Regions from separate parts of the Geodermatophilus sp. Leaf369 genome, predicted to be linked through region 2. Evidence: riboswitches for the same ligand, from Rfam matches in the RefSeq annotation. Region 2 holds a riboswitch; each other region holds the start of a gene.
The links. A riboswitch is a leader RNA that binds a small molecule or an ion and turns the genes downstream of it on or off. The one in region 2 is predicted to bind cyclic di-AMP.
Positions count from the first base shown of each region.

Region 1: another riboswitch for cyclic di-AMP. It lies ahead of ASG36_RS19075 (M23 family metallopeptidase); the one in region 2 lies ahead of ASG36_RS22015 (hypothetical protein).
Region 3: another riboswitch for cyclic di-AMP. It lies ahead of ASG36_RS01630 (C40 family peptidase); the one in region 2 lies ahead of ASG36_RS22015 (hypothetical protein).
Region 4: another riboswitch for cyclic di-AMP. It lies ahead of ASG36_RS11825 (C40 family peptidase); the one in region 2 lies ahead of ASG36_RS22015 (hypothetical protein).

Region 1 covers NZ_LMQA01000005.1:2,982-10,007, reverse strand. Annotated here, with positions in the region: gene ASG36_RS19080 (M23 family metallopeptidase) at 1-962, opposite strand, end outside; gene ASG36_RS19075 (M23 family metallopeptidase) at 1,172-2,215, opposite strand; cyclic di-AMP (ydaO/yuaA leader) riboswitch at 2,442-2,591, opposite strand; gene ASG36_RS19070 (cytochrome c oxidase assembly protein) at 2,747-4,624, opposite strand; gene ASG36_RS19065 (copper resistance CopC family protein) at 4,852-5,541, opposite strand; gene ASG36_RS19060 (cytochrome c oxidase subunit I) at 5,653-7,026, opposite strand, start outside.
Region 2 covers NZ_LMQA01000004.1:913-7,938, forward strand. Annotated here, with positions in the region: gene ASG36_RS16360 (hypothetical protein) at 1-192, opposite strand, end outside; gene ASG36_RS16365 (YdiU family protein) at 276-1,739, shown strand; gene ASG36_RS16370 (hypothetical protein) at 1,805-2,176, shown strand; gene ASG36_RS22015 (hypothetical protein) at 2,228-3,130, opposite strand; cyclic di-AMP (ydaO/yuaA leader) riboswitch at 3,155-3,307, opposite strand; gene ASG36_RS16380 (pentapeptide repeat-containing protein) at 3,423-4,022, opposite strand; gene ASG36_RS16385 (RNA polymerase sigma factor) at 4,090-5,253, opposite strand; gene ASG36_RS16390 (carboxylesterase family protein) at 5,504-6,874, shown strand; gene ASG36_RS16395 (aldose 1-epimerase family protein) at 6,864-7,026, opposite strand, start outside.
Region 3 covers NZ_LMQA01000001.1:334,320-341,345, forward strand. Annotated here, with positions in the region: gene ASG36_RS01620 (glycosyltransferase family 4 protein) at 1-1,106, opposite strand, end outside; gene ASG36_RS01625 (M48 family metallopeptidase) at 1,103-2,338, opposite strand; gene ASG36_RS01630 (C40 family peptidase) at 2,388-3,545, opposite strand; cyclic di-AMP (ydaO/yuaA leader) riboswitch at 3,561-3,730, opposite strand; gene ASG36_RS01635 (hypothetical protein) at 3,902-4,246, opposite strand; gene ASG36_RS01640 (M15 family metallopeptidase) at 4,347-6,119, opposite strand; gene ASG36_RS01645 (DEDD exonuclease domain-containing protein) at 6,246-7,026, shown strand, end outside.
Region 4 covers NZ_LMQA01000002.1:619,686-626,711, reverse strand. Annotated here, with positions in the region: gene ASG36_RS11840 (hypothetical protein) at 1-414, shown strand, start outside; gene ASG36_RS11835 (serine hydrolase) at 366-1,808, opposite strand; gene ASG36_RS11830 (DUF3817 domain-containing protein) at 1,819-2,163, opposite strand; gene ASG36_RS11825 (C40 family peptidase) at 2,278-3,429, opposite strand; cyclic di-AMP (ydaO/yuaA leader) riboswitch at 3,460-3,613, opposite strand; gene ASG36_RS11820 (hypothetical protein) at 3,815-4,333, shown strand; gene ASG36_RS11815 (GNAT family N-acetyltransferase) at 4,338-4,796, shown strand; gene ASG36_RS11810 (NAD(P)/FAD-dependent oxidoreductase) at 4,793-6,304, shown strand; gene ASG36_RS11805 (NDMA-dependent alcohol dehydrogenase) at 6,441-7,026, shown strand, end outside.

The DNA of each region.
Region 1 (7,026 bases), on a different contig from region 2:
TGCCCCCACCTCATCTCATAACAGGAGGTGAAGCGCCCGCTGGTCGGCGCCACGCCGCCACCTGCACTCGGGGGGCGCGGAGCCGTAGTGACGGGCCCGGGGCGAGGGGGGACCGCGGTGGCTGCAGCACCGCCGCCGACGCCTTGCCCGTTGCCGGCGCGTGCTTGGGCTGCCGTCTGGGCCAGTACCTGGGCAGCTGCCTCGGCTCGGTCTGCTTCCTCTTGCTGGGCGGCCTGCTGCTGCGCCTGCCAGGCGGCGTACCCGTCGCGCTGGCCCTGCAGTTCCAACAGCCGGATCTGGGCGTTTTGGAGTTGCTGTTGCAGGTCGGCCTGCTGGGTGGTCAGTCCGTCCAGGGCCGACTGCGCCAGCGCGAGTTCAGCGGTCGCGGTGTCAGCTGCCGCGGTTGCGGCGGCCTGCGCGTCGGCGCTGTCCTCGACCGCTGCATCGGCCAGTGACGTCGCATTGGCCTGTCGCAGCTGAGCGGTCTCCAGGTCCTCCAGCAGGCTGACCCGGTCAGCGGCCAGGTACTCCAGAGTGACGGCCTGCTGCAGCATCTGCGAGGGTCCTTCGGCGGCGAGCAGGGCGCTGATCCCGCCCAGGTCCCCGGCACGCATGTACGTCTCGGCACCAAGGTCCCCCACCGCCGTTCGCGCTGTCTGCGTGGCTAGCGTGGCCGCCTCCAGCTCCACCGCAGCCACGACCGCGGCCTCCTGGGCGCGGAGCAGGTCGGCCTCGGCGACGAGTTGGGCATCCGCGGCGGCGGCAGCGACGGCGTTGGTCTGCTCGAGTTGGGCCTGGGCGTCGGCGATGGTGGCAGCCAGACGTCCGACCTCGGCGGCCGCGGCGTCCTGCTCGTCCTGGGCGGCCGAGATCTCGGTGTCGCTGGGGTTGAGCGGTGCCGCCTGCGCCGGCCCGGCCGACCAGGTCAAGGCGATCACCAGCACGCCGACCGCCACGCCCACCCGAGGTCGCCGACGGCCCAGGCCGTGATCTTCACGGGGTGGGGGTGTTGCAGTGCTCACGATGCCCTGGCCTCCAGCGGATACGACAACTACCTGTCGTAGTACTAACGGCCGGCGTGGTGGCGTCCTTGAGTCCTCACCCCGAACGGGTCACCCGGGTCGGTCACCGGCTGGACCTCGGTCGGCACTGCTGGCCGCGCGACTGATGGTCAAGCGCAGCGACCCCCCAAGGTGATGCCACGCTGGGCGAGCCATGGAGCCGGATTGGTGCGGGTGGCATAGAGGCCACCCACATGGGTCTCGATGTGCAGGTGCGGGCCAGTGGATTGGCCCCGGTTACCGACCTCGGCGATGAGCTCCCCCGCCTCGACCACCTGACCGGCGGTGACGAAGAACTGGTTGATGTGTCCGTAGAGGGTGATGGTGCCGTCGGAGTGCTGGATGTAGACAGCGAGCCCGAACCCGTTGGCCGGTCCGGCGTTCAGGACGACGCCCCCCTCGGGGGCGTAGATGGGCGTGCCGATCGGGGCAGCGATGTCGATGCCGTTGTGGTTGGTGCCCCACCGCGCTCCATAACAGGACGTGACTTGGCCGGCCACCAGCTCACCGCCCGAGGCGGCCACCGCGGCCTGACCGGCGGCGACGACCGATTCGGGATCATCCACGCCCTGTTCGGTGAGGGCTGCGACCTGGGCAACCTGCAGCTGCTCTTGAAGGGCAGCGCGCTCCGCGGATGCTGCTGCGTAGCCCTGCTGAGCCTCAGCCAATCTGGCTGCGGCATCAGCATCGGCCTGCTGGGCTGCACCCAGCGCCTCCTGCTGGCGCAGGACGGCTTCCTGAGCGCTCGCATCGGCCGTCTCCTGCTGTCCCTGGACCTCCTCCAATGCGCTGATGTCTTCGGCGCGGTCATCAGCCAGCAGCGCCAGCGTGGTGGCGCGGGCCAGAAGGTCCTCGGGATCATCGGCCTCCAGCAGGAGCCCAGCCTGGGCGAGGTCACCCGAGCTCATGAACGCCGCCCTCCCTGCGGCGGCCACCTCGCTCTGCGCCTGGTCCGTCGCCGCCTGGGCGGTCTGGGCTGCTGCAGACGCCGCTGCGGCGGCGGCGGTCGCTGTGTCCAGCTCCAGGGCGGCCAGTCGGGTCAGCTCGACCGTCGATTCGGCCTCGACGGTGGCCTGGTCCAGCCGTTGCTGGGCTGCCTCAAGCAGGCTCTCCAGACGCGCCGCCTCCTGCGGGGCAGTCTCCTCACCGGGCACGCCGGCGGACGTTCCCGGGGACGGGGCTGCCGCGCTGTCCGTGGGCTCTGCCGGTGCCGCTGATGCGATGCCGGGACCTGCGGTCGCGGCGAGAGCCCAGAGCAGGGCCAGGACAGCCGGACGCCCCCGTGGTCTCAAGCTGCGGGCGCCCCGCGTGCTGCGGGCGCCGTGGAGGGGGCTGAGCTTCTGGGGAGGGTCGTGCAGGGTCGCCACAGTGCAGCGGGCTCCGTTCTTCCTTCCACCGACCGAGTTAGCTGACGGGTTCGGGCTGGAAGGAGCCCTACTGCGCGGTGGCAGATTCACCCCAGGAACACATGGGTCCCCGGCCCGCCGACTGACCCGCAGAGGTCAGGCGACGATTAGGCGGGTCTGCCCAAGGACCCAGGAAGGGCGCGTGGCCTGAGCAGACGCCATCAAGCTACTAGCTTGACTAGTAGAGGTCACGTTCCGGTCACGACCGCCTGTATCCCCCGGCGTCGTGTTGTCGCACAGGGTCGGGTCCTGATGGCTCAGCGTGGCGTAGCCGCCTGGTCAGGAGTCCGAGTTTTCTGCCTGCAGCACCGGACTCGGTGAGCGCGACGCTCGAGCCAGTGCCCAGACCGCGATCGCTCCGGCTGTCATCAGCCCCACCAGTAGGAACACCACGGCGGCATGTCGTTGGTCGGTGAGTGCAGAAGGGCGCCACGCCGGGTCGATCTCGGTCCACCAGCCCTCCGCCAGCGCGGTGGGCCAGGTCAGCAAAGCAACCGAGACGAGCACGTGGATGGTGGTCCAGCCCGCGATCCACCACCCCCGCAGCTTGCGGGGGATGTCGCTGTCGAACCAGGACCGCACGAGCACCATGCCCGCGGTGAAGGTCGCGATCACAGACACCACGTGGGCGGCGTGGGATCGCATGACGATCTCCAGCACGGGGCCGGTGTACCCCAGGTAGACAACGACCACGAAGAGGGCCAGGGCTGGTGCGGGCCGGCGCAGGACGAGGGCGGCGCGGCTGGAGGTGATGGCCTCCAGCCACTGGGCGGCCCCCCGGTTGTCATCCATCACTGGTTCCGTCGCGGGTGATCGACGGTCGAGGTGGTCGGTGAGCAGCTGACCCGGTGCTGCCCGGAGAACCAACGCTGGCCCGAGCAGGCCGAGCAGGAGGTACTGCAGGGCGTGGGCGGGTGCAGAGACCAGGGCGTAGCGAGCAAGCCCGCTGGTCGTTGCCACCAGGAGCACGGTGGCACCGCCCAGTAGGAGTGCAGTGCGCCAGGAAGGCCACGACTGCCCGGCCTGGGTCCTCCTGCGCACTGCCCACACGTACGCCACCACCGCGCCGGCGATCAGGACAGGGAACAGCGGATCGGGGTAGGGCTGCCACAGTTGGGTCCACCACTGTCCTGGGGTGGGGTTGGGTGGGAGAGGGAAACCCAGAGCGTCGAAGGCGCTCCCCTCCTCCTCCCCCGGATTTGGCGTGGTTTGCGGGGTAGGGGTGCGCGACAGGGACACCGCGACACCGATCGTCGCTGCGAAGACGAGCACTTCGCTGATCGCCAAGCGGCGGAAGGCACGGTGGTCTCCCCGGGCCAGGCTGGGGAGGGTCCGGCGCCGGTGGGCCCACCCCAGCCCGCCCAACGCCAGCAGCGCAGCTGTCTTGATCACGACCTGTCGGCCGTAGTCGGTGTCAACCAGATCAGCGACGCCGGTCAGCCGCGTCGCGGCTGTGAGCACACCACTGAGGGCGACGAGCAGCACGAGCAGCGGTGCAACCGCGCTGAACCGGGTCACTGCCACCTGCAAGGCGGCGATGGGCACCCGGCGGATGAGGATCAGGGAGAGCACCCCGCCGGCCCAGGCGAGCACCCCGAGTACATGCAGCGCCAGACCGGAGATCGCGGCCTGGTGACTGCCCGATCCGGCGGCGTGTCCGGTGAACACCGGGGGGAGGCTGGCGAGCAAAGCGATGAGGAGCAGCGCCGCGCTGCCTGCTGTGGTGAGCACCAGCCGGGACCCGATGACCAGGACGAGGGTCAAGACCGCTACTGCGGCTTGGGCCTGGCCTTGCGGGATGGTCGTGGTGAAGGAGAACAGGCCGCGTGCGCTCACCGACGCCAGGTCGGTGCCCAGAAAATCCGCCAGCTGCAGGGGTGCCACCAGGATCGAGCTGAGCAGCCACACGGCTGCCGGCCAGGTCGCCATCCGTGTCCAGCGGTAACCCGCGACACTCATCTGCCGGTGCCCGGGGGCCAGTAGCGCAGCGGCCATCAGGCACCCCGCTGTCGCTACCGCCGCCAGGTCGCCCACGACCCGGGTCACTGGGATGGCCCAGGTGACCGCGGCCGAGGTGGCCGGTATCCCGGGCAGCGCCTCGGCGACGAGGGAACCCGACGCCCACAACAGCGCCAGGGTCGTGCCGACCCCGATCATCAGAGCGCTGAGTGTGATGACCGGTCCCGCCGGCATCGGCCACCCCCGCTGCCGCCGCGTGGACACAGCGGGGGCGACCACCATGACGTCCCCTGAGGACATCTCTGCTGAATGGGCGTCCGCTGGTGCCGGCGCCGCCCCGGGGTCGGCAGGTTCTGCTCGTCCCGCCCGCGCGGGTTGCCTTTCGCCCGCCGCTGACCCGTGCGGTGCCTCGTCGGGGCCGGCGCTCACGCCTTGTGACTGAGCCGGCGGCGGCGCGCGAGGGTGAAGCTGATGATCAGCAGGATCGCCAGGATGGCCAGACCAATCATCGTGGCCACCGAGATGCCCCCTGAATCGCCTGTCTGGGCTGCTTCATCAACAGCCGGTGTGGCCGCGCTCGGCGTGGTCGGTGTCGATGCAGCCGGCGTCGAGTCCGCACTCGGGGGGGCCGTGCTTTCGGCGGGAGTGGGGTCGGCGGGGTCGGCGGTGACCGCCGCTGGGGTGAAGGTGAAGCCGTAGGTGCCTTGGATGGTGTGGCCGTCGGCGGACACGATCCGGTAGGAGACCCCGTAGGCACCGCCGCCACCCATCGAGACCGGCTGGGTCACGACATCGCCCTGCACGGTGGGTTCACCATCGGTCACGTCGGTGCCGCTGGGGTCCAGGACCGCGATCTGGGCGAACCCGGGCTGCACCCCGTCGGTGAAGGTGAGCTCCAAGGCGCCGGGGGCCTCCTCGACGGTGCCGTCGACCGCGGGGCTGGCGGACTCCAGGTCGCTGTGCGCCTGCGCGGAGGGCGCCCCGAGCAGAACAGCGAACAGCACCGATGCCACGACCACCGCTGCACGCAGCGACGTTCTTCTGGTGCCAGACCCCCATGCGCCCTGATCTGCCTGGAGGCTGCGGGGGCTCAGGGCTCGGGTGGTGTACTGCACGGTCACAGGGTGGCTCCTGGGCTGGTGGGCTGCGGGGTGCTCGGGGACCGCCTCGGCGATCCCCTCGTCTAGTCGCCAGCTGGCGACCTGTGGTTCCCCCGTGGTGTCAGGTCAGGTCGGGTCGGGGTCGTTGGCACCCTGTCGGGCGCCGGTGCCCTCGAGCAGTTCACTGGCGTAGGGCCCGTGCTTCTTGCCCGCGTGCGCCTCCTCCTGGAGCCGTCGCTGCAGGTGCGGGTAGTGCAGCTCGAACGCCGGCCGCTCGGAGCGGATGCGCGGGATCTCGATGAAGTTGTGCCGCGGCGGCGGGGAGGACGTCGCCCACTCCAGGGAGTTGCCGTGGCCCCACGGGTCATCGCGCAACGCGAGCTGCCCGTACTTCCAGGAGTGCACCACGTTGTAGAGGAACGGGATGGTCGAGGCACCCAGGATGAAAGACCCGACCGTGGAGATCGTGTTTAGCGTGGTGAAGTTGTCACTGGCCAGGTAGTCGGCATACCGGCGCGGCATCCCCTGTGAGCCCAGCCAGTGCTGGACCAGGAACGTGGCGTGGAACCCGATGAACGTCAGCCAGAAGTGCAGCTTGCCCAGCCGCTCGTCCATCATCCGGCCGCACATCTTGGGGAACCAGAAGTAGATGCCGGCGTAGGCGGCGAACACCACGGTGCCGAAGACGACGTAGTGGAAGTGCGCGACCACGAAGTAGGAGTCGTTGAGCTGCCAGTCCAGGGGCGGGGAGGCCAGCAGCACGCCGGTGAGCCCACCCAGGAGGAAGGTGACCAGGAAGCCGACGGAGAACAGCATCGGGGCCTCGAAGGTCAGCTGCCCCCGCCACATGGTGCCGATCCAGTTGAAGAACTTGATCCCGGTGGGCACCGCGATCAGGTAGGTCAAGAAGCTGAAGAACGGCAGCAGCACCGCGCCGGTGGCGAACATGTGGTGCGCCCACACGGTCAGCGACAGGGCGCCGATGGCGATGATCGCGAAGATCACCGCGCCGGTGGCGAACATGTGGTGCGCCCACACGGTCAGCGACAGGGCGCCGATGGCGATGATCGCGAAGATCATGCCCTTGTAGCCGAACAGCGGCTTGCGGCTGAACACCGGGATAATCTCGGAGATGATCCCGAAGAACGGCAACGCGATGATGTAGACCTCGGGATGGCCGAAGAACCAGAACAGGTGCTGCCACAGCATCGGCCCGCCGTTGGCGGCGGAGAAGATCAAAGCACCGAGATGCCGGTCGGCCAGCAGCGCGAACAGGGCTGCGGTGAGGATCGGGAAGGCCAGCAGGATGAGCACGCTGGTGATGAGGGAAGACCACACGAAGATGGGCATCCGGAACATGGTCATCCCCGGCGCCCGCAGGCAGACGATGGTGCTGATGAAGTTCACCGCACCCAGGATCGTGCCCAGCCCCGACACTGCCAGCCCCGCGATCCACAGGTCGGCGCCGGCGCCGGGTGAGTTGGTGGCATCAGAAAGCGG
Region 2 (7,026 bases):
GCCCTGGCCGGGGTCGGCCTCGTACACGGTGAGGTCGACCAGGCCGGCCGCCCGCAGCTGGGGCACCCAGTGCCCGTGCACCGACAGCAGGAGCACGGCGGCCTCGGCGGCGTAGTCGCCGACGGCGGCACGGAGCAGCGCCGCCTCCACCTCGTCGAGGTCGAGGTCGCTGGCGCGCGGTTCGAAGAGCACGGTGCCTCCCTGGGTCCGCTCACCACCATGCCCCAGGGGTGTGACAGGACGCCGTCCGCCGGGGGCGGTCGTACCGTCGAGGGGTGAGCATCGCGCCGTCCCCGACCGTCGTCCTCGGGACCTCCTTCGCCCGCGAGCTGCCCGAGCTGGCCCTGCCCTGGCAAGCCGAGGCGGCCCCCGCCCCCCGGCTGCTTGCGCTGAACGACGCGCTGGCCGCCGAGCTCGGCCTGGACGCCGACGCCCTGCGCACCCCCGCCGGCGTCGAGCTGCTGCTGGGCCTGGCGGTGCCCGAGGGCGCGACCCCGGTCGCCCAGGTCTACGCCGGCCACCAGTTCGGCAACTACAGCCCGCGGCTGGGCGACGGTCGCGCGCTGCTGCTCGGCGAGCTCACCACCCCCGACGGCACCGTCCGCGACCTGCACCTCAAGGGGTCCGGGCGCACCCCGGTCGCCCGCGGCGGCGACGGCCTGGCCGCGGTCGGCCCGATGCTGCGCGAGTACGTCGTCAGCGAGGCCATGCACGCCCTGGGGATCCCCACCACCCGCGCGCTGGCCGTCACCGCCACCGGCCGGGACGTCGCCCGGGAGACGATGCTGCCCGGTGCCGTGCTCACCCGGGTCGCCAGCAGCCACCTGCGGGTGGGCAGCTTCCAGTACGCCCGCGCCCTGGACGACGTCGACCTGCTGCGCCGGCTGGCCGACCACGCCATCGCCCGGCACCACCCGGAGGCCGCCGACGCCGAGCAGCCGTACCTGGCGCTCTTCGAGGCCGTCGTCGCCGCGCAGGCCGAGCTGGTCGCGAGCTGGATGGCCGTGGGCTTCGTGCACGGGGTGATGAACACCGACAACACCACGATCTCCGGCGAGACCATCGACTACGGCCCGTGTGCGTTCATGGAGGCCCACGACGCCGACGCCTCCTTCAGCTCGATCGACTCCGGCGGCCGCTACCGGTACGGCAACCAGCCGCTGGTCCTGCAGTGGAATCTGGCCCGGCTCGCCGAGGCACTGCTCCCCCTGCTGCACGCCGACCAGGAGCAGGCGATCGCCCTGGCCGTCCCCGCCCTGGAGCGGTTCGTGCCCGCCTACGAGGCTGCCTGGGCCGGGCGCATGCGGGCCAAGACCGGGCTGCCCGCCGGCCTGGCCGACGACGTCGCCGGCCCGCTGGTCCGAGACCTCCAGGCGCTGCTCCAGGCCGCCCACCCCGATCACACCACCTTCTTCCGGGCCCTGGGGCAGGCCGCCCGCGGGGACGTGGAGCCGGTGCGCGAGCTGGTGCTCGACCTGGCCGCGATCGACGAGTGGCTGGCCCGCTGGCGCGCTGTCGGTCCGGACGCCGACGCGATGGACCGGGTCAACCCCGCGGTCGTCCCGCGCAACCACCTGGTCGAGGAGGCCCTCGTGGCAGCCACCGACGGCGACCTCGAGCCGTTCACCCGGCTGGTCGCTGCAGTGACCTCGCCGTTCGACGTCCGGCCCGGGGACGAGCGGTACACCGAGCCGGCCCCGACCGACTTCGGCGCGTACACCACCTACTGCGGCACCTGACCCCCGGCGAGGCCGGTGGGGCTGCTGCGGTTGACGGACGGGCCCCCGACCAGGACCGTTCCCCCATGACGGCCTCCCCGCAGACCCACCGTCCCGGTGGCTGGGTGCTGGACCGCCGCGGCCTGGGCCGCGGGGTCCGGGTCACCCACCACCCCGAGCTCGGGGTGGTGAACCTCAGCGTCTGGCGGGAGAGCACCTGCGTGGGCACGGTGCACCTGACCGGTGCGGCGACCGCGCAGCTCATCGGGGCGCTGTCCACCGAGCTGGCGCACCTGGGCGCCGCGCCCTCCCCCACCGTCGGGCTGGTCGCCCTCGAGGAGCGGATCACTGCTCTGGAGGGCCGCCGTCCGGCCTGGCGGCGGGCGATCGACCGGGTCACCGGCCCGCGGCGGAGACCGCTCCCGCCACCGCCGTACCCGCTGCACGTGGTGCGCTGAGACGCAGCCGGGCCCGCCCCCACGAGGAGGACGGGCCCGGGGCGCGCTGGGTCAGCGGTAGTTCACGTGCACGTGGTCGAAGTGGTTCGCGGTCGTGCCGCCGCGGTCCTCCATCATCGACCAGGAGCCGTTGGGCGACCCGAGGTAGCGCTGCTCGTAGATCAGGTAGTCCACGCCGAGCTCGTCCCAGTGCGCGATGTGGTAGGCCACGATCGCGTCACCGAGGCTCTGATCGGTCATCACCATGTAGTCCAGCGCCCTGCCCGACGGGTGGCCGCCGGGGTCGGTGGCGCTGGGCCGGGTGCCGCCCAGGGTGATGCTCCCGGCGCCGGGCACGTTGCTCACCACGGCGTCGGCGGCGGCCCGCACCGAGGAGGCCACCGGGCCGGAGGTGTTGGAGATCCGGGCGACCGAGCTGGCCGAGGTCGACGAGGACGCGGTGACCGCGCCCGACCCGGCGGAGGACGAGGACGGGGACGACGCGGCGGCCTCGGCGGCGGCAGCAGCCTCGGCCTCGGCGGCAGCGGCCGCTTCGGCCTGGGCAGCGGCGGCAGCTGCGGCCTCGGCGGCCTGCGCGTCCAGCACGGCCTGGTCGGCGGCGGCCTGGACCTGCTGCGCGGCGGTCTGCTGGTCCTCGCGGGTGCTGCGGCTGGCGGCCATGTCCTGGAGGGCGGCGATGCTGCGCTCGGTGTCCAGCGAGGCGGGGTCGGCGCTGAGGCCCAGCTGCTGGGCGACGCTGGCCGGCTGGGAGGCGGCGGCCGACGCGTCGGCCTGCTCGGCCGGAGCGGAGGAGAGCACGACGTTGGCGATCAGCGCGCCGGCAGCGACGACGCCGAGGTACAGGCTCGGGCGGCGGCGGAGGGCGGCGATCCGGAACGCGGTGCCGGTGGCGCGACCACGCCCGGAGGCGGTCGATCCCGTGCGGGTGGTGCTCGAGGTGGAGCAGGGTTCCATGGGTGCGGTGGCTCCGTGGGGCAGGTGTCTTCCGACGTGCCGCCTACCAGGTCAGCTGACGGGTTCGGGCGGAAGCAGCCCTACCTGCACACCGGACGGAGGTCCGGAGCGCGGGATTCACCCCAGTGGATCGGTGGGTCCCCGGCTCGCCCGAAGGCGACTCAGCGGCGTCCGACCGGGCTCCCCGGGTGGGGACGTGACGGTCGGTCGGACCCGGCCACGGTAGCCGGGGCACCGGCTCCTGCCAATGCCGACGCGCGTTTTCGTCAGGTGACGGTGCTCGCGCACGACGTCAGCGGACGGCGATGCCCGCCGCCGCGGCCAGCGCGGGCGCCAGCGTCGTCAGGGTCGCTGCGTCCACGACGCCGTCCCGCAGCCCGGTGACGCCCTGCACGGCCGAGAGGTCGCAGCCGGTGAACGAGGTGCGCACCAGGGTGGCCTGGGCGAACCGGGCCTGGGCGAGCCGGCAGTCGACGAACTCCACGCCGTCGAGGGAGGCGGCGGTGAGATCGGCCTCGGTGAGGTCGCAGCCGGTGAACCGGACCGCCCGCAGGGTGGCGAACCGGGCGTCGAGACGGGCGCCGCGCACCTGCGTGAACGCCACGTCGCGCAGCCCGGCGCCGGCCAGCGACACCCCGGCGAGCCGGCTCTCCCCGACCGCGACCCGCTGCCACTGCGCCTCGCCCAGGTCCAGCCCGGAGAGGTCGCAGGCCTCGACCTCCAGGTCGGTGAACCGGGCCCGGCCCAGCCGGCCCCCGATCAGCCGCAGGTCGGCGAACCGGGCCGCGACGACCTCGACGTCCTCGGCGTGCAGCTCGTCGGCGTCCCCGCGCACCGAGACGCCGGTGACCAGCTGCTCGAGGTCGACGTCGGCCAGGTCGACGGTGCCCACACGCGACGGCACCACCGGCGCCTTCGGGCCGGTGGTGCCGGAGCGGGTGGTGCGAGGTGCCAACTGCTCAGTCGAGGTAGTCGCGCAGGACCTGCGAGCGGCTGGGGTGGCGCAGCTTGGACATCGTCTTGGACTCGATCTGGCGGATCCGCTCACGCGTCACGCCGTAGACCTGACCGATCTCGTCCAGCGTGCGCGGCTGGCCGTCGGTGAGGCCGAAGCGCAGCCGGACGACGCCGGCCTCGCGCTCGGACAGGGTCTGCAGGACCCCGGTGAGCTGCTCCTGCATGAAGCCGTAGCTGACGGCGTCCACGGCCACGACGGCCTCGGAGTCCTCGATGAAGTCACCGAGCTGGCTGTCGCCCTCGTCGCCGATGGTCTGGTCCAGCGAGATGGGCTCCCGGGCGTACTGCTGGATCTCCAGCACCTTGTCCGGGGTGATGTCCATCTCCTTGGCCAGCTCCTCCGGGGTGGGCTCGCGGCCCAGCTCCTGGAGCATCTCGCGCTGTATGCGGCCCAGCTTGTTGATGACCTCGACCATGTGCACCGGGATGCGGATGGTGCGGGCCTGGTCGGCCATCGCGCGGGTGATCGCCTGGCGGATCCACCACGTCGCGTAGGTCGAGAACTTGAAGCCCTTGGTGTAGTCGAACTTCTCCACCGCGCGGATCAGGCCCAGGTTGCCCTCCTGGATCAGGTCCAGGAAGGCCATGCCGCGGCCGGTGTACCGCTTGGCGAGGGAGACCACGAGGCGCAGGTTGGCCTCGAGCAGGTGGTTCTTGGCGCGCTCGCCGTCCCGGATGATCCAGTTCAGGTCGCGCCGCATGGTCGTGGACACCTTGGTGTCGGTGTCGGCCAGCTTGTGGGTGGCGTAGAGCCCGGCCTCGATCCGGCGGGCCAGGTCCACCTCCTGCTCGGCGGTCAGCAGCGCGACGCGGCCGATCAGCTTGAGGTAGGCGCGGACGGCGTCGGTCGAGGTCGCCATCGCGGCGTCCTTGCGCGCCTTCTGCAGCGCGAGCGACTCCTCCTCGTCCCACTCGAAGGACCCGGCGGGAGCGGCGTTCTTGTCCTCCTCCTCCGGGGTGTCCGTCGAGTCGGTGTCCTCGTCGGTCTCCGTGGGGGCGATCTGGACGGCCTCGACGTGGTCGCCCGCCAGGCGGGCTCCGGCTCGACCCGCGGTGGGAGCGGGAGCGGTCTCGGGGGTGTTCTCGTCGACGACGGTCTGGGTCATCTCGCCTCTCTCGTTCAGAACATGCGGCATCGCGACGACGCGGGGCGTCTGCGCGGAGGGGCCGGCCGGGCAGGGCGGTGGGTACCGCCGGAGCTGGAGTGGGGGGCGGGAGCGGCATCGCCGTTCCTGACTCACTGGACATGGTAGTCCGCTCCGGGCCGGAGTTCGACGATGCAACCACTTCCGTCCCCGTGGACACCTGTGTCCGGACTGTGCGACGGGGCCGACGGGGCTCGTAGGGTGCCCCGTCGTGAGCTCCCCGCACCAGGACACCGGGCCGGACCAGCAGGCCGCTGAGCTGCACGTCGTCGACACCCCGGTCGGTCCGGTGCGGGCCCGGCGGGACGGTGCCGTGCTCCGGGCGACGGGCATCCGGTACGCCCGGGCCGGGCGCTTCCAGGCACCGGTCGCCGAGCCGCCGTCGACCACGCCGCTCGACGCGACCCGGCCCGCGCCCGCCTGCCCGCAGCTGCCGGTGCCGCTGCTGGACCAGGTGCTGCCCGGCCTGTCCGCCGGCCTCGGGGCCGACGAGGACTGTCTGCGGCTGTCGGTGACCGCCCCCGCCGACGTCGTCCCCGGCGAGGACCTGCCGGTGCTGGTGTGGCTGCACGGCGGGTCCTACGTGTCCGGCGCCGGCGACCTCCCGGTGTACGACCCGACCGCGATGGTGTGCGAGCAGCGGGTGGTGGTCGTGGCGGTGACGTACCGGCTCGGGGTGCTCGGCTTCGTCGGGGACGGCGGGGACCGCCCGGCCAACCTGGGCCTGCTCGACCAGCTGGAGGCGCTGCGGTGGGTGCAGCGGGCGGTCACCGGCTTCGGCGGCGACCCCGGGAACGTCACCGTCTGGGGGCACTCGGCGGGGGGCGACGCCGCTGCGCACCTGCTGGTCGCCGCCGGCTCCCGGGGGCTGGTGGCCCGGGTGATCGCCCAGAGCGCCCCGTTGGGCATCTCCCGCGGCCGGGCGGCGATGGGCGACGCGATGGCCGCCCGGGCCCGCGAGCTCGTCGACGTCGACACCCCGGTGGAGGACGCCGTCGCCGCGCAGCCGGCGGTCGCGGCCGCCGCCCGCCGGGCCGGACTGCGGGCCACCATGCCCTTCGGCACCCGGTACGGGCACGCCCCGCTGCCCGCCGAGGACGAGGTGGACGACGCCTGGCGGGCGGTGGCCCCCGGCGTCGACGTGCTGATCGGGCACACCGACCGGGAGGTGGCGCTGTTCACCGGCGCCCTGCCGCCGCTGGTGGCGCTGTCCCGGGTCCCGGTGCTGGGTCCGCTGGTGCTGCGCGGGGTGGTCGGGCTGCTGACCCGCCGGGTCTACGGCGCGGCGTCCCGGGTGTTCGCCCGTCGGCACGCCTCCGCCGGGGGCAGGGCGTTCCACTACGTCCTGGACTGGGGTCCGCCGGGCAACCCGTGGGCCGGCGCGCACACCGTGGAGCTGCCGCTGCTGTTCGGCGACCGGGACACCTGGACCGGTGTGCCGCTCGTCGATGGAGCCCCCTGGGCGGAGGTCGACCGGCAGGGCCGGGCGCTGCGGGCGCTGTGGGCCGGGTTCGCCCGTACCGGCGAGGTGCCGGTCGGGCGGCACCCGGGCCTGCTCACCGTCGAGCGGGTCAGCGGCTGAGCGCCTCGATCTCCCAGCTGGTCGCGTGCGTCTCCCCGGGGGCCAGCACCACCAGGTCGGTGCCGGAGCTGAACGCGTCCGGCGGGCAGGTCATCGGCTCGACCGCCAGGCCCACCCGGTCGTCCTCGGGGTCGGGGCGGTCGGCGGTGTGC
Region 3 (7,026 bases), on a different contig from region 2:
CGCGTGAGGTCCTGGGCGATCGTCGTCCAGGACCAGCGCTGCTCGACCCAGGCCCGGCCCGCGGCGCCCATCGCCGCGGCCCGGGCCGGGTCGTCGAGCAGGTCGGCGATCGTCGCGGCCACCGTGGACGCCGACCGGGGGTCCACGACGTGCCCGGTGACGCCCTCCTGCACCGCCTCGGGGGCACCCCCCGAGGTGCCGGCCACCACCGGCAGGCCGCACGCGGCGGCCTCGAGGAAGACCATGCCCAGGCCCTCGACGTCCAGCCCGCCACGGCGGGTGCGGCAGGGCATGGCGAACACGTCGCCTGCTGCGTAGTACGCCGGCAGCCGGGCCGCCGGCACGCCCCCGGTGAGGACGACGGAGTCCCCCAGCCCGGCGTCGGCCACCGCCCGGCGGAGCCGCTCCTCCGACGGTCCGCCGCCGACGAGCAGGAGCCGGGCGCGGGGGTGCCGGGCGAGCACCTGCGGCCAGCCCTCGACGAGCACGTCCTGGCCCTTGCGGGGCACCAGCCGGGACACGCAGACCACCACCGGGGCGTCCCCCAGCCCGTGCTGGGCCCGCACGCCGGTGCCGTCCACCCCGGGGTGGAACAGCTCGACGTCGACGCCCGGGGACAGCTGGGCCATCGACGTACGACCGGCGACGGCGGGGGCGAGCCGGTCGTGGGTGTACCCGGAGATGTAGGTGAGCAGGTCCAGGCCACCGGCGATCCGCTGCAGCAGCCGGCGGGCGACGGGGAGCCTCACCCACCCGGTCTCGTGCCCGTGGGTGATCCCGACCAGCCGGCGCACCCCGGCCCGGCGCAGCCCCGGGGCGAGCAGCCCGAGCGGTGCCGCGGCGCCGAAGACCACGGTCTCCGCCCGGTGCTCCCGGGCCAGCCGCTGTGCCGCCCGGGCCGCGCCGCGGGTCGGGAGCAGCATCGCCGTGGGCATCCGGACCACCCGGTAGGGCAGCGTGGCGTCGTGCTCGGCGGCCCCGGGGGACGTGGAGGCCAACACCACCAGGTCCGCGGCCGGCAGCCGGTCCAGCAGCGCGGCCACGAACGTCTGGATGCCACCCTGCCGGGGCGGGAAGTCGTTGGTGACGACCAGCACCCGGGTCACGGACGCCAGTCCTGGGCCGCGGCGACCCGCTGGGCGGTGGTGGGGTGCGAGCCGAAGAACCACTGCCAGGCCGCCGGCGGGTCGGGCTGGTTGAGGTTGGCGACCGCCAGGCGGCGCATCACGTCCTCGAAGGCGGCCGGGTCGTCGGTGAGGTCCAGCGCGTGCTGGTCGGCGCGGGCCTCCAGCTGGCGGGACACCCCGTTCTGCACCGGCGTCGACAGCAGGGTCGCGGCCGCCACGAGGAACAGCACCAGCGGCACCACCCGGGGGTCGCCCGGCCCGTCGGCACCGGCCCGGCGCAGCAGCGGGGCCGAGCCGAGCAGCCAGCCGAGCAGCGCGACCCCGGCCCCGGCCCCCAGCGCGCCGACCAGGGTGCCGGTGAGCACGTCGTCGGTGGCCACGTGGCCCAGCTCGTGCGCCGCGATGGACTCGATCTCGGCGTCGGGGAGCTCGGTGAGCAGGGTGTCGTAGACGACGATCCGTCGCGTCGAGCCGAACCCGGAGACGTAGGCGTTGAGCGCGGTGGTGCGCCGGCTGGCATCGGCGACCAGCACGTCCTGCACCGGGGAGCCGGACTGCTCGGCCAGGTCGAGCAGGTCGGTGCGCAGCTGGGAGGCCGGCAACGGGGTGAAGGAGTTGAACGCCGGCTCGATGACCACCGGGTAGAGGAACGACCCGGCCACGACCAGCCCGGCCGCACCCGCCCCGGCCCAGGCCCACCAGGTGCGGGGCGCCCGGCGGGCGAGCCCGACCAGCAGCAGCATGCCGAGCGCGGTGAGTCCCGCGGTGATCCCGGTGTCCACCGCGACGTCCCGGGCCCACAGCGGCCAGCTGCGGGTGGACAGGCCGTACCGGTGCCGGACCACCTCGCCGTAGGCCGACAGCGGGAGGGAGACCAGCCTGCCCACCACGGTCAGCGCCACGGTGCCCAGGAGCACCCGCCACACCCAGCCGCCGCCGAGCGGGCGCGCCACGGCGGTGACCAGCCGGGCGCCCAGCGGGGTCAGACCCAGGACCCCGGCGACGAGGAGGCCCAGCGCCAGGTTCGCCAGCGACGCCGGCCGCAGGGCCCCGACGAAGGCGTCGGCGCGGGAGAGCTGGTCGGCGGTCAGCCCGCCGGTGGGGTCGGTGACCTCGGGGGTGGCCGCCCACGGGATCCGCACCCACAGCACCACCACCAGGGCGACGCCGAGGACGGCAGCGGTGAGCAGGGCACGACGACGGGGACCCACGCCGGTGATCCTAGGAAGCCCGGCTGTGCGTCCCCGTCGGTGCCGCGCCTCAGACGAGCCGGCGCGCTCCTGCGTAGCCGGACATGTCCACGCTGCCGACCTTGACCACGTCACCGGAGGTGGGGGCGTGCACCATCATCCCGTTGCCGATGTAGATCCCGATGTGGCTGACCGGGCTGTAGAAGTACACGAGGTCACCGGGCTGCAGGTCCCCGCGGGCGACCGGGCTGCCCATCCGCGCCTGGGCCGCGCTGGAGTGCGGCAGGGAGATGCCGGCGGCGGCGTAGGCGTAGGACGTCAGGCCGGAGCAGTCGAAGCTGCTCGGGCCGCCGGCACCCCACACGTAGGGGTCGCCGCGCTGGGCCATCGCGGTGTCCACGATCGTCTGCGCCGCGGCGCCGTCGGCGACCACGGTCGCCGGTGCCTCCACCTCGGGGCCGCTGTGCGCGGTCACGACGACCTGCTGCTGCGCGGCGGTCAGGGCCGCGTACTGCGCCTGGTAGGCCGCGATCTGCTCCTGCAGGTCGGCCTGCTGGGCGGTGACGGTGTCCAGGGCCTGCTGCGCGGTGGCGGCGGCCTGGTCGGCGGCGGTCTGCGCCTCGGTCGCGGTGCGGCCGGCCGCGGCGACCTGGGTGACCAGGTCGTTGGTGTGCCCGGCGATGACGTCCAGGGTGCTGACCTGGGCCAGGAAGTCCTCGGGTGAGCTGCTGGTCATCAGCGCGCTGAAGCTGGAGGGGTTGGTCGTGTACGCACTGCGGGCGACCGTGTCGAGCTGGGTGCTGAGCGTGGCCAACTGGGTCTGCGCGGCGGTGACGGCCTGCGCGGCGGAGGCTGCGGCGGCCTGGTGGTCGGCGAGCTGCACCTGTGCGTCGTTGACCTGCTCGGTGACGACCTCGAGCTGGTGGTTGGCCTCGGCGACCAGTGCGGTGGCCTGCTCGGGGGTGGTGGCCTCGGTGGTGGACCCGGTGGCCCCGGTGGCAGCGGTGCCCGGGTCACCCGGCGCCGCGTAGGCGGTGCCCGGCAGGACGGTGAGGGTCAGCCCGGCGACGGCGCCGAGCAGCATCCCGCGGCCGAGGCGACCGGAGAGACGGGTGCGCCGCGGACCGGTCGGCAGGTCGGGGAGCGCCGGGACGATCAACGCCGCGGGGATGTGCGGGCGGGTGGTCGAGGACGGGATCGGTCCTCGGGCGGTGCGGTGGGACGACACGTGTGCGCGTGCTCCTCATCCTCCTCGACCGCCTACCGGGTTAGCTGACGGGTTCGGGCAGGAAGACGACGCCCTATCCCCGCACGCACCACCGTTCGTGGCGCCCGCGGAGAACTCACCCCAGTGCTGCGGTGGGTCCCCGGTCCGCCCGCCCCGGAGGGTGGGCAGTTCGGCGGTGACCGGTCGGTGTCACCCGGTGGGGCGACGTCCAGCCGACCGGACGACCCCACCGTATCGACGCCGGGGACCTCCGTGGAGAGGTCGATCCGGACCCCGAACGCACAGGAGGTGCCATTTCGGACCGCTCTGCTTCGGCACGTTCTGCCCAGCTCGACGGGAGCGCGGCGTGCCCCCACTCAGCCGACCTCGCGCCTCGTCGGGGGTTGGTGCCGCAGTGGCGGGACCAGTCCAACCTCTGCCAACGCCCGGACCGCGCGACGCTCGACGTCGTCGAGCTCCACGACCACCCCGAGAGCGGGAGAACCGGACCCGCCGGGCGTGTCGGTCGGCCCGGACACCCAGGCGCTGCCCAGGTCGGCCACCACGTCCTCCCGGGGGTGGCCCACCGCCGGCCGCCGGGTCATCGGCACCACGGTCGGGTCGCTCCCCCGCCACCCCGGCGGGGCCCCGAGCAGCACGGTGACGACGCAGTCGTCGCACCCCTGGCCTCGGACGGTGCAGGTGTCGCAGTCGATGAGCACGGTGCCTCCTGGCGGCGGTCGCAGGACCGGTCGGTCCGTCGCCGCGGACGCTAGGTGTCCCCACCGACATTTCCGGGTGCGCAGGTGCACACCCGCCCGCTCAGGTCCCGGCGAACTCCCAGTGCCAGGGCTCCTCGCGGCCGTTGCCCTGGTCGGCCCAGGTCGGGTGCACGAAGCCGAAGCGCCCGGCGTTGCCCACCATCCAGGCGTACTGCGCCGTCCCGTAGGACTCCACGCCGCCGCACAGGTCGACCGCCAGGCCCCACCCGTGGTTGCTCGTGCCGGGCACCGCCGCCAGCGCCGGCTTCTGGCCGTAGAGCGTCACCTGCGCGGCGTAGCCGCGGTAGGAGTCGGTGATGCACAGCGGGCTGCCGAACCGGCCGGCGAAGGCCGCCGACAGGGCCCGCCAGGCCGCCGCGGCGTCACACCGCAGCGCGTGGCCGGCCACGCCCAGGGGACACAGCGCCGAGGGCGGGATCAGCCCGTTGGGGTAGCCGCCCCACGACCGGCTGCCGTCGTAGCTGGCCGGGTAGAGGGAGTTGCCGCACTCCACCGGCAGCGCACCGGCCGTGGCGCCCGGCACGGCGACCGCCGCCCGGGGCGGCAGGCTGGGTCGGCCGATCCCGAGCAGCTGGTCGACGGGCACCGAGCGGACCACCACGGCACCGGCCCGTCCGTCGGCGGCGAGCATGGTCTGCGGGTCCAGGGCGATCCCCACGTGGCCCAGACCGGACTCCGCCGTCCCCAGGAAGACCAGGTCGCCGGGCAGCACGTCGGCCGTGGCCACCGGCGTGGTCGTGGCGAACAACTCGCCCTGCGTCGCCGGCAGCGCGATCCCGCCGGCGGCGTAGGAGGCCTGGACGAGAGACCCGCAGTCGTAGGACGCCGGGCCCGCCGTGCCCGGCGCGTAGGGCAGGCCGAGAGCGCCCATCGCGGTGCTGACCGCGGCGACCGTCTCGGCCGGCAGCACCAGCAGCGAGCTGGGCTGGCGGGGCAGCTGCGCGGCCCCGGGCTGGGCCGCCCCGGTCGAGCCGCCCACCGGCGCCAGCCCCGCGGGAACGCCGGCCGCCGGGTCCTGCAGGGCGGCCGCCGGCGGCAGGGCGACCCCGGCCGCGGTGAGCGAGTCGACGTAGGCCTGCCAGTTGGCCGCCGTCCGGGCGTTGACCTCCACCTGTTCGGCCTGCAGCTGCGCCAGCTGGCGGTCCACCGCGCCCAGGGCCCGGTCCAGGTCCGCGGTCACCGCCGACGCCGCGGCCTCCAGCTCGCCCACCTGGGCCGCGACCTGGTCGGCCTGGGCCGCACTGCCGGCCAGGGCCTGGTCGGCGGCTGCCTGCTCGGCCAGCGCGGCCTGCCGCTGGGCGGCAGCCGCGGTGAGCACGTCGTCGGCGGCGTCGTCGACGAGGTCCAGGTAGCCCATCGCCGCCACGACGTCGCCGGGGTCGCTGCCCGACAGCAACAGGGAGAGCGCCGTCGGGGCGCCGCCGTCCCGGTAGACGGCGGCGGCGTAGCGGCCGACGGCGACCTGCTCGGTCGCCAGGGCCGTCTCGGCAGCGGCCACCCGGGTCGCGGCGGCGTCCGCGGCCTGCTGGGCCCGGGCGAGCTCGGTCTGGGCGGCAGCCACGGCGGCCTGGCGTTCCTGCAGGTCGCCCTGCACCTCCGCGGCCCGGGTCTGCAGGTCGGTGAGCTCGGCGCTGTCCAGGACACCGGTGGTGCCACCGGGCTGCGAGCTGGGGGCCGCCGTGGCGGTGGGGGCGCCCAGGCCGAGCACGGCGAGCACCGTCCCGACGACCAGCACCGAGGACACCCGACGACGTCGCACCCCGTCCACCTCCTGCTCACCCGCGGCGACGGCGTCGTCGACCTCCGGGCACAACGAGCGGACAGTGCCGGGGTGATGCCCGCCACGCCCGCGGGGAGGGCGCACCTCACCCGCACGTGTGTTCGACCCGACGGCGCGTCGGGGCCAGGACTGTCGGACCCCCGACCTAGCGTCCGCGACGTGCCCGGTCCACTCCTCCCCCAGCCCGTGCTCCCGCGTCGCTTCGAGCAGGTGTCGATCGACGACCTGGGCACCCCGCTCGCCGAGGTGACCTTCGTGGTCGTCGACCTGGAGACCACCGGCGGTTCCGCGCACACCGACGCGATCACCGAGATCGGCGCGGTCAAGGTCCGGGCCGGGGAGGTGGTCGGGGAGTTCCAGACCCTGGTCGACCCCGGCCGCGACATCCCGCCCTACATCAGCGTGCTCACCGGCATCACCTCGATGATGGTGGCCGCCGCCCCCCGGATCGACAGCGTGCTGCCGCACTTCCTGGAGTTCGCCCGGGGCACCGTGCTCGTGGCCCACAACGCCCCCTTCGACCTGGGCTTCCTCCGGGCGGCGTGCGCGGCGTCGGGGCTGGCCTGGCCGGCGTTCGCCTCGGTGGACACCGCGGTGCTGGCCCGGCGGCTGCTCACCCGCGACGAGGTGCCCAACTGCAAGCTCGGCACCCTGGCGCCGTTCTTCTCTGCCCGCACCACGCCCACGCACCGCGCGCTGGACGACGCCCAGGCCACCGTGGACGTGCTGCACGGGCTCTTCGAGCGGCTGGGGCCCTTGGGGGTGACCTCGCTGGAGGAGCTCACCGGGCTCACCCGGCAGGTCGACCCGCAGCGCCGCAAGAAGCGCCACCTGGGCGCGCACGTGCCGCACGGCCCCGGGGTCTACGTCTTCCGCGGCCCCCGTGACGAGCCGCTCTACGTGGGGACGTCGACCGACCTGCGCTCCCGGGTGCGCAGCT
Region 4 (7,026 bases), on a different contig from region 2:
GTGTTGAACACGGTGACCTACCTGGACATGACCGCCCGCGGCCGCGGCACGAGCTCCACCCCCGAGCAGACGGTGGAGAAGCTGGCCGAGAAGGCACACGTGGAGATCCCCGGCGAGGGCGACACCCGCGACAACCGGGTCTCCGGGCTCGGCCCGCTGACCGGGATCGTCGCCGGCGTCGGCGTGGGTGCCCTGGCCGGGCTGGCCCGGGCCCTGGGCTTCCGGCCGAACCCGCTGGTCGGCGGTCTCGTCGCCGGCGTCGGCGCGCTGGTCGCGGCCAACGGCCCGATGGCGGCCCTGGGCATCAGCGACCCGCGCACCTGGTCGGCCACCGACTGGGCGGCCGACGTCGTCCCGCACCTGGCCTACGGCTTCGCCACCCACTCCACCCTGGCGGCCCTCGACCGCGCCTGACCCCTGCTGCACGAAGCGCCCTCCTCGTCAGGTCTCCTGACGGGGAGGGCGTTCCTCGTCAGGGGGGGGGTCCAGCCGCGCTCGTCGACGCCGCCGGGGACGGGGGCGGCGGGGTCGTAGGGCTGCCGGGTGAAGGTGAAGGTCGCCAGGTCGAGGTGGTCGGCGGCGATCCGCAGGGTCTCCCCCGCGTAGTAGCCGTCCAGGCCGACCCACGAGCCGTCGGGACGACGGGCGAACCGGCTGGCCCGGCCTCCCCGCCCGGGCAGCGGCCCCAGGTGCAGCAGGCCACCGGCCTGGGCGCGCAGCACGTGCGGCGCCGGGCCCCAGAACCAGACGCCGAGATCGGCCAGCGGCACCGGCGGGGCCTCCGGGGACCAGGCCTCGACCACCCGGGGCTCGGCGGCCCGCAGGTCGGCCAGCAGCCCGGGCACCAGCGGGTCCAGCCCGCTCGTGGTGTTGGCCAGCATCACCGCACCGGTCTGCTCGGCGCGGTCCACGAACACCCCGGCGAGGAAGCCGGGCATCGAGCCGCCGTGCCCGACCAGCGTCGCGCCGTCGGCCCGCACGACCTGCAGACCCAGCCCGTAGGCCGACCACCCGGCCGACGAGGAGTCCACCCCGGCCGGCTCGCTCATCTCGGCCAGCGTCGCCGGGGAGAGCACGTCACCGGTGTCACCGAGCAGGAAGGCGGCGAACCGGCCCAGGTCGGTCAGCGTGGCCCAGAGCTGGCCGGCGGCGTCCATGACGCCGGCGTCGTGCTCGGGCTCGGGCAGGACGACGTCGGCCCACGGGTGCACCGCGCTCCCCCGGGCGGCGACGCCGGAGGGTCGCGGCGTCGTCCGGCTCATCCCCAGGGGGCCGAGCACCTCCCCGGTGACGGCCTCGGCCCAGGACGTCCCGCGGTGCCGGGCGACGAGCTCACCGAGCAGGCCGAAGCCGAGGTTGGAGTAGTGGAAGCGGCGGGCCGCACCGAGCACCACGTGCTCGGGGGCCAGCGCGAGGTCCTCCAACGACCCGCCGGGGACCCGCTCCCACCACCCGCCGGGGCTCTCGCTGGAGGCCCCGGCCAGGTGCGAGAGCAGCTGGCCGACCGTGCGGTCACCGAACGGGGTGCCGGGGACGTGCGCCTCCAGCGGGTCGCCCAGGCCGAGCCGGCCCTCGTCGCGCAGCCGCATGACCACGACGGCGGTGACGGTCTTGCTGATCGAGCCGAGCCGGTACTGCACGTCGGTGTGCGGGTCGGCGACGCCCCCGCGGCCGGCCGACCACGCCAGCCCGCCGTCCCGGACGACACCGGCGACCAGGCTGGGGGCCCGCCCGTCGCGCTGCACCCGGGCGGTGCGGGCCAGCAGGGTGCGGGCCGTGGTGGGTGCGACGGGGGTGGGCTCGACCATGTCCCGCAGGCTAGCCAGCCGTGCGCGCGACGGTCTCCCCGAGCGGCAGCCGGCCGGTGCGGGCGGCCCAGCGCTCGAACCAGATCGTGGTGAACGGCGGGACCGAGGCGATCAGCGCCAGCGCCGCGGTCCGGAGGTCCCAGCGCAGCACCCGCCAGGCCAGGAACGACACCGCCACGTAGCCGACGAAGACCGCGCCGTGGATCGGCCCGGCCACCTGGACGCCGACCTCGGAGGTGCCCAGCACCCACTTGACGAACATGCCGGCCAGCAGCAGCGCCCAGGTCACCGCCTCGGCCAACGCGACGACGCGGAAGAGGCGGGCAACGGTGCGGGGCTCGGTCAGGGCGCTCACGACAGGTCCCAACGGCGCGCAGCCCGGGAGGGTCCCCGGGTGTGACCGACCTCCCGACAGCACACCGCCCCGGTCACCATCAGGTGACCGGGGCGGTGGGAGGTGTCGGCTGGGTCAGCCGGCGAGGCGACGCATCGCGGTGATGGAGCCCATCGTGTCGATGCTGGCGACCTTGACGACGTCACCCGAGGTGGGCGCGTGCACCATCTGGCCGTTGCCGATGTAGATGCCGATGTGGCTGACCGGGCTGTAGAAGGCGATCAGGTCACCGGGCTGCAGGTCGGCGCGGGAGACGGCCTGGCCCATCGAGGCCTGCATCCGCGAGGAGTGCGGCAGCGAGATGCCGGCGGCGGCGTAGGCGTACTGCACCAGGCCCGAGCAGTCGAAGCTGTTCGGCCCGGAGGCGGCCCACACGTACGGGTCGCCGCGCTGCGCCATGGCGGTGTCGACGGCGATCTGCGCGGCGGCGCTGTTGGCGGTCACCGCACTGCCGCCGGACGCCGAGGAGCTGGCGGCCGGGGCACTGGCCGAGCTGCTCGAGGACGAGGACGAGGACGACGACGCGCTGCTCTCGGTGGTGGCCGGGGCAGCTGCGGCGGCGGCCGCGGCAGCAGCAGCCGCGGCGGCGGCCTGCTCCTGGGCCGACAGCGCGGCGTACTCGGCCTGGTACTCGGCGATCTGCGCGTTCAGGGACTCCTGCTGGGCGGTCACGCTGTCCAGCTGGGCCTGGGCGTCGGCCGCGGTCTGCTGCGCGGCGGCCTGGGCCTGCGCGGCAGTGTCGTTGGCGGCCTGCGCCGAGGTGAGCACGTCGGTGTTGTGGGCGCCGAGGACGTCGAGGGTGGAGACCCGGTCGACGAACTCGCTGGCCGACCCGCTGGTCAGCATCGCCTGCAGCGAGCCGAGCTGGGTGTCGCCGGTGTAGGCGGTGCGCGCCACGCTGGTGACCGACTGCTGGGCCTGGCTGTAGGCGCTCTGCGCGGCCGCGGCGTCGGCGGCGGCCTGGTCGGCGGCGGCCTGGTCGAGCAGGAGCTCTTCCCGGGCGGTGTTGAAGTCCTCGGTGACGACCTCGAGCTCGTGGCCCTTGTCGGCGATGAGCTGGGCGGCCTCGGCGGCGGTGGTCGGCTCGGCCGGGGCGGACGAGGTGCTCGGCGCGTCCGTGGTGTCCGGTGCGGCGAGGGCCGGCGTGGAGGTCAGGACGACCCCGGCAGCGGCGAGGAGGGTGATCGCAGCGCGACGCCCCCGGAGGGCGGGGCGACGCGCGGGCATGCTGGAACTCGCCATGTGCGGCGGGTGGTCCTTTCTTCCAACGAGCCGCCTACCGGGTTAGCTGACGGATTCGGACGGGAAGTTCGCCCGGCACGTCGACCCTGGGTGGGTCGGTGCGTGCTTCACCCCAGTGCTGCGGTGGGTCCCCGGTCCGCTGCTCCTCGGTGCGCAGCGGGGGCTGCGCGGTGGTGCCGGTGGTGCTCACGAGGGGCGTGCGGTTCGGCGGCGTCCGGTCGGTGTCACCCAGGGGAGGCGACGGAACGATCCGTCCGGACGGGCCGACGGTAGGTGCGTAATACGTTCGTGACAACCGCCGAGACCCCTTTTGTGGACTTCCGCACCCGGGTCCGGTGAACACGCTCACAACGGGTGAGGAGATGCCTCCGTGCAGGGACTGGCGCGCCGCGAGTTCTGCCTCGTGCTGCTCCGCCGGATGGCCGACGTGCGGCCCGACCTCGTCGCTGCCGCACTGCCCCGGCTGGGCGCCACCCGGGCGCAGGCGCACGCCGCGCACACCCGGTGGCAGACGCTGCAGCACTCGGCCCGGCGGGGTGACCGGCACGCCGCGGTGCTCGGCCCGCCGGAGAGCACCGCCGCGCGTCCCTGGGGGGACCTCGAGCTCGTGGTCCGGCAGTGGGTGCTCCCGTTGTGGCCGACGCTGCGCTGGGAGGTCGTGTCCGGGCCGGGCGGGCAGGTGCTCCGCGAGCAGCTGGTGCGGGGCCCCGGCTCCCCCGCGCCGTCCGGCCTCCTCGTGTGGGAGCACGTGCTCGACGACGTCGCCGCGGTGGAGGGCGCCGTCCTCGAGCCCCCCGACGTCCCCACCCGGGACGTGGTGGCCCTGCCCGACGGCACCCGGGCGCTCCTGGTCTGGGGGCTGCTGCAGCGGGTCGACCGGGCAGGATGACCGGGTGCCGACGTTGACCGCCACCACCTGGGCCGACCCTCGGGTGCAGGCCCTGTCCGACGCCCAGCAGGCCGAGCTGCGCGAGCGGTACGACGGCCGGGGCGAGTCCGGCACCCCGCCCACGGCCGAGGACGTCGCGGTGGTCCTGCTGCTGCGCGAGGACGACGGCACCCCGGTCGGCTGCGGGGCGCTGCGCCCGCTGGAGCCCGGTGCGGCCGAGCTGAAGCGGATGTACGTCGTCCCCGCCGCCCGGGGTCGAGGACTGTCCCGGCTGGTGCTCACCGGGCTCGAGGCGACCGCCGCCGAGCGCGGGTGGCACACGCTGCGCCTGGAGACCGGCCCGCTCCAGCACGAGGCGATCGCGCTCTACGAGCGGTCGGGCTACCGGCCCATCGAGGCCTTCGGCCACTACCTGGACGAGCCCGACGAGTGGTCCCGCTACTACGAGAAGGAGCTGCCGTGACCGCCGCCCGGTACGACGTCGTGGTCGTGGGGGGCGGGCACAACGGCCTGGTCGCCGCTGCCTACCTGGCCCGCGCGGGCCGCTCGGTGCTGGTGCTCGAACGCCGGGCCGGTGTGGGCGGGGCCGCGGTCAGCGAGCAGGTGTTCCCCGGGGTCGACGTCCGGCTCTCGGCCTACAGCTACCTGGTCAGCCTGCTGCCCGACCGGATCGCCGCCGACCTGGACCTCGGCCTCACCCTGGCCGACCGGTCGGTGCACTCCGCGACCCTGCTCGATGACCGGGCGCTGCTGGTGGAGCCGGACTCGTTCCGGGCACTCACCGGCTCCGACGCCGAGTGGGCCGGCTGGCAGCGCCTCTACGGCCGGCTGACCACGCTGGCCGAGGACCTCTCCCCCACCCTCGTCGAGCCGCTGCCGACCCGGGCGGAGCTGGAGTCCCGGCTGCGCGACCCCCAGCTCTACCGCGACCTGGTCGAACGCCCGCTCGCCGACGTCGTCGCCGACCACCTCGACCACGACGTCACCCGGGGTGTCGCGCTCACCGACGGGCTGATCGGCACCTTCGCCGACGTGCACGCCGCCGACGGCCTGGCCGGCCGCTGCTTCCTCTACCACCTGGTCGGCAACGGGACCGGCCTCTGGCGGGTGCCGGTCGGGGGCATGGGCGCGGTCAGCGGCGCCATGGCCGCCTCCGCCCGCCGGGCCGGCGCCGAGTTCGCCACCCGGGCGACGGTCACCGCCGTCGAGACCCGGGACGACGGGGCGACCGTGCACTGGACCGACGACGACGGGACGACGCACGCCGTGGACGCCGGGCACGTGGTCGCTGGCTGCGCCCCCGCGGTGCTCGACGAGCTCACCGGCGCCGCCCCCGCACCCCGCCCGGTGGGCGCCCAGCTCAAGGTCAACACGGTGCTCACCCGGCTCCCCCGGCTGCGCTCCGGCCTGGACCCCGCGGTGGCCTTCGGCGGCACCTGCCACGTCGACGAGGCGGCCGGGCAGATCGACGCCGCGTACGCGCAGGCCGCCGCCGGTGCGCTGCCCGACCTCATCCCGTTCGAGGTCTACTGCCACTCCCTCACCGACCCCTCGATCATCGGCGACACCGGGCTGCACACGCTCACCGTCTTCGGGCTGCACACCCCGGCCGACCTGTTCACCGCCGACCCGGTGGGCACCCGGGACGAGGCCGTGCGCCGGGTCGTCGCGCAGCTCGACGCCCAGCTGGCCGAGCCGCTGGCCGACGTGCTCGCCACCGACGCCGAGGGCCGGCCGTGCCTGCAGGCGTCGTCCCCGCTGGACGTGGAGGCCTCCCTCGCCATGCCGGGCGGGCACATCTTCCACGGCGACCTGGCCTGGCCGGTGGCCACCGAGGCCCAGCCGGCGGGCACCTGGGGCGCGGCCACCGGGCACCCCCGGGTCGTCGCGGCGTCGTCCGGCGGGACCGTGCGCGGTGGCGCCGTCAGCGGCCTGGGCGGGTACGCCGCCGCCCGGCACCTCCTGGGCTGACCCTCCCCCGCCCGCGGCGTTGATCAGGGTCGACGACCAGAGTGCGTCCTCCTCCACCGACGCCGGTGGCTGAGGACGCACGGTGGTCGTCCCAGCTGATCGACGCCGCGGGGGGCGGGGCTGTTAGACACAGCGCGTGGAGACGACCGGCGCGGTGCTGCGTGGCGAGGGCGGACAGTACGAGCTCGTGACCCTGGAGGTCGCTGACCCGGGGCCGGGCGAGGTGCTGGTGGAGATGGCCTACGCGGGGCTGTGCCACTCCGACGAGCACCTGCGGCACGCCAACGCCGGTGGCCGGTACCCGATCGTCGGCGGGCACGAGGGGTCCGGCGTCGTCCTGGCGGTGGGGCCGGGCGTGAGCCGGGTGGCCCCCGGGGACCACGTCGTCGCCAGCTTCCTGCCGGCCTGCGGGATCTGCCGCTGGTGCGCGTCGGGCCGGTCCAACCTGTGCGACCTGGGCGCCACCATCGCCACCGGTCAGCTGCCCACCGGCACCTGGCCCTTCCGGCTGGACGGCGAGCCGCTCGGCGGGTTCTGCATGGTCGGCGCGTTCGCCCGGCACTCGCTGCTGAGCGAGGCCTCCTGCATCCGGATCGACCCCTGGCTGCCGCTGGACACCGCCGCCCTGATGGCCTGCAGCGTGCCCACCGGTTGGGGCTCGGCGGTCTACGCCGGCGGCACCCGGCCCGGGGACACCGTCGTCGTGGTCGGTTGCGGCGGGG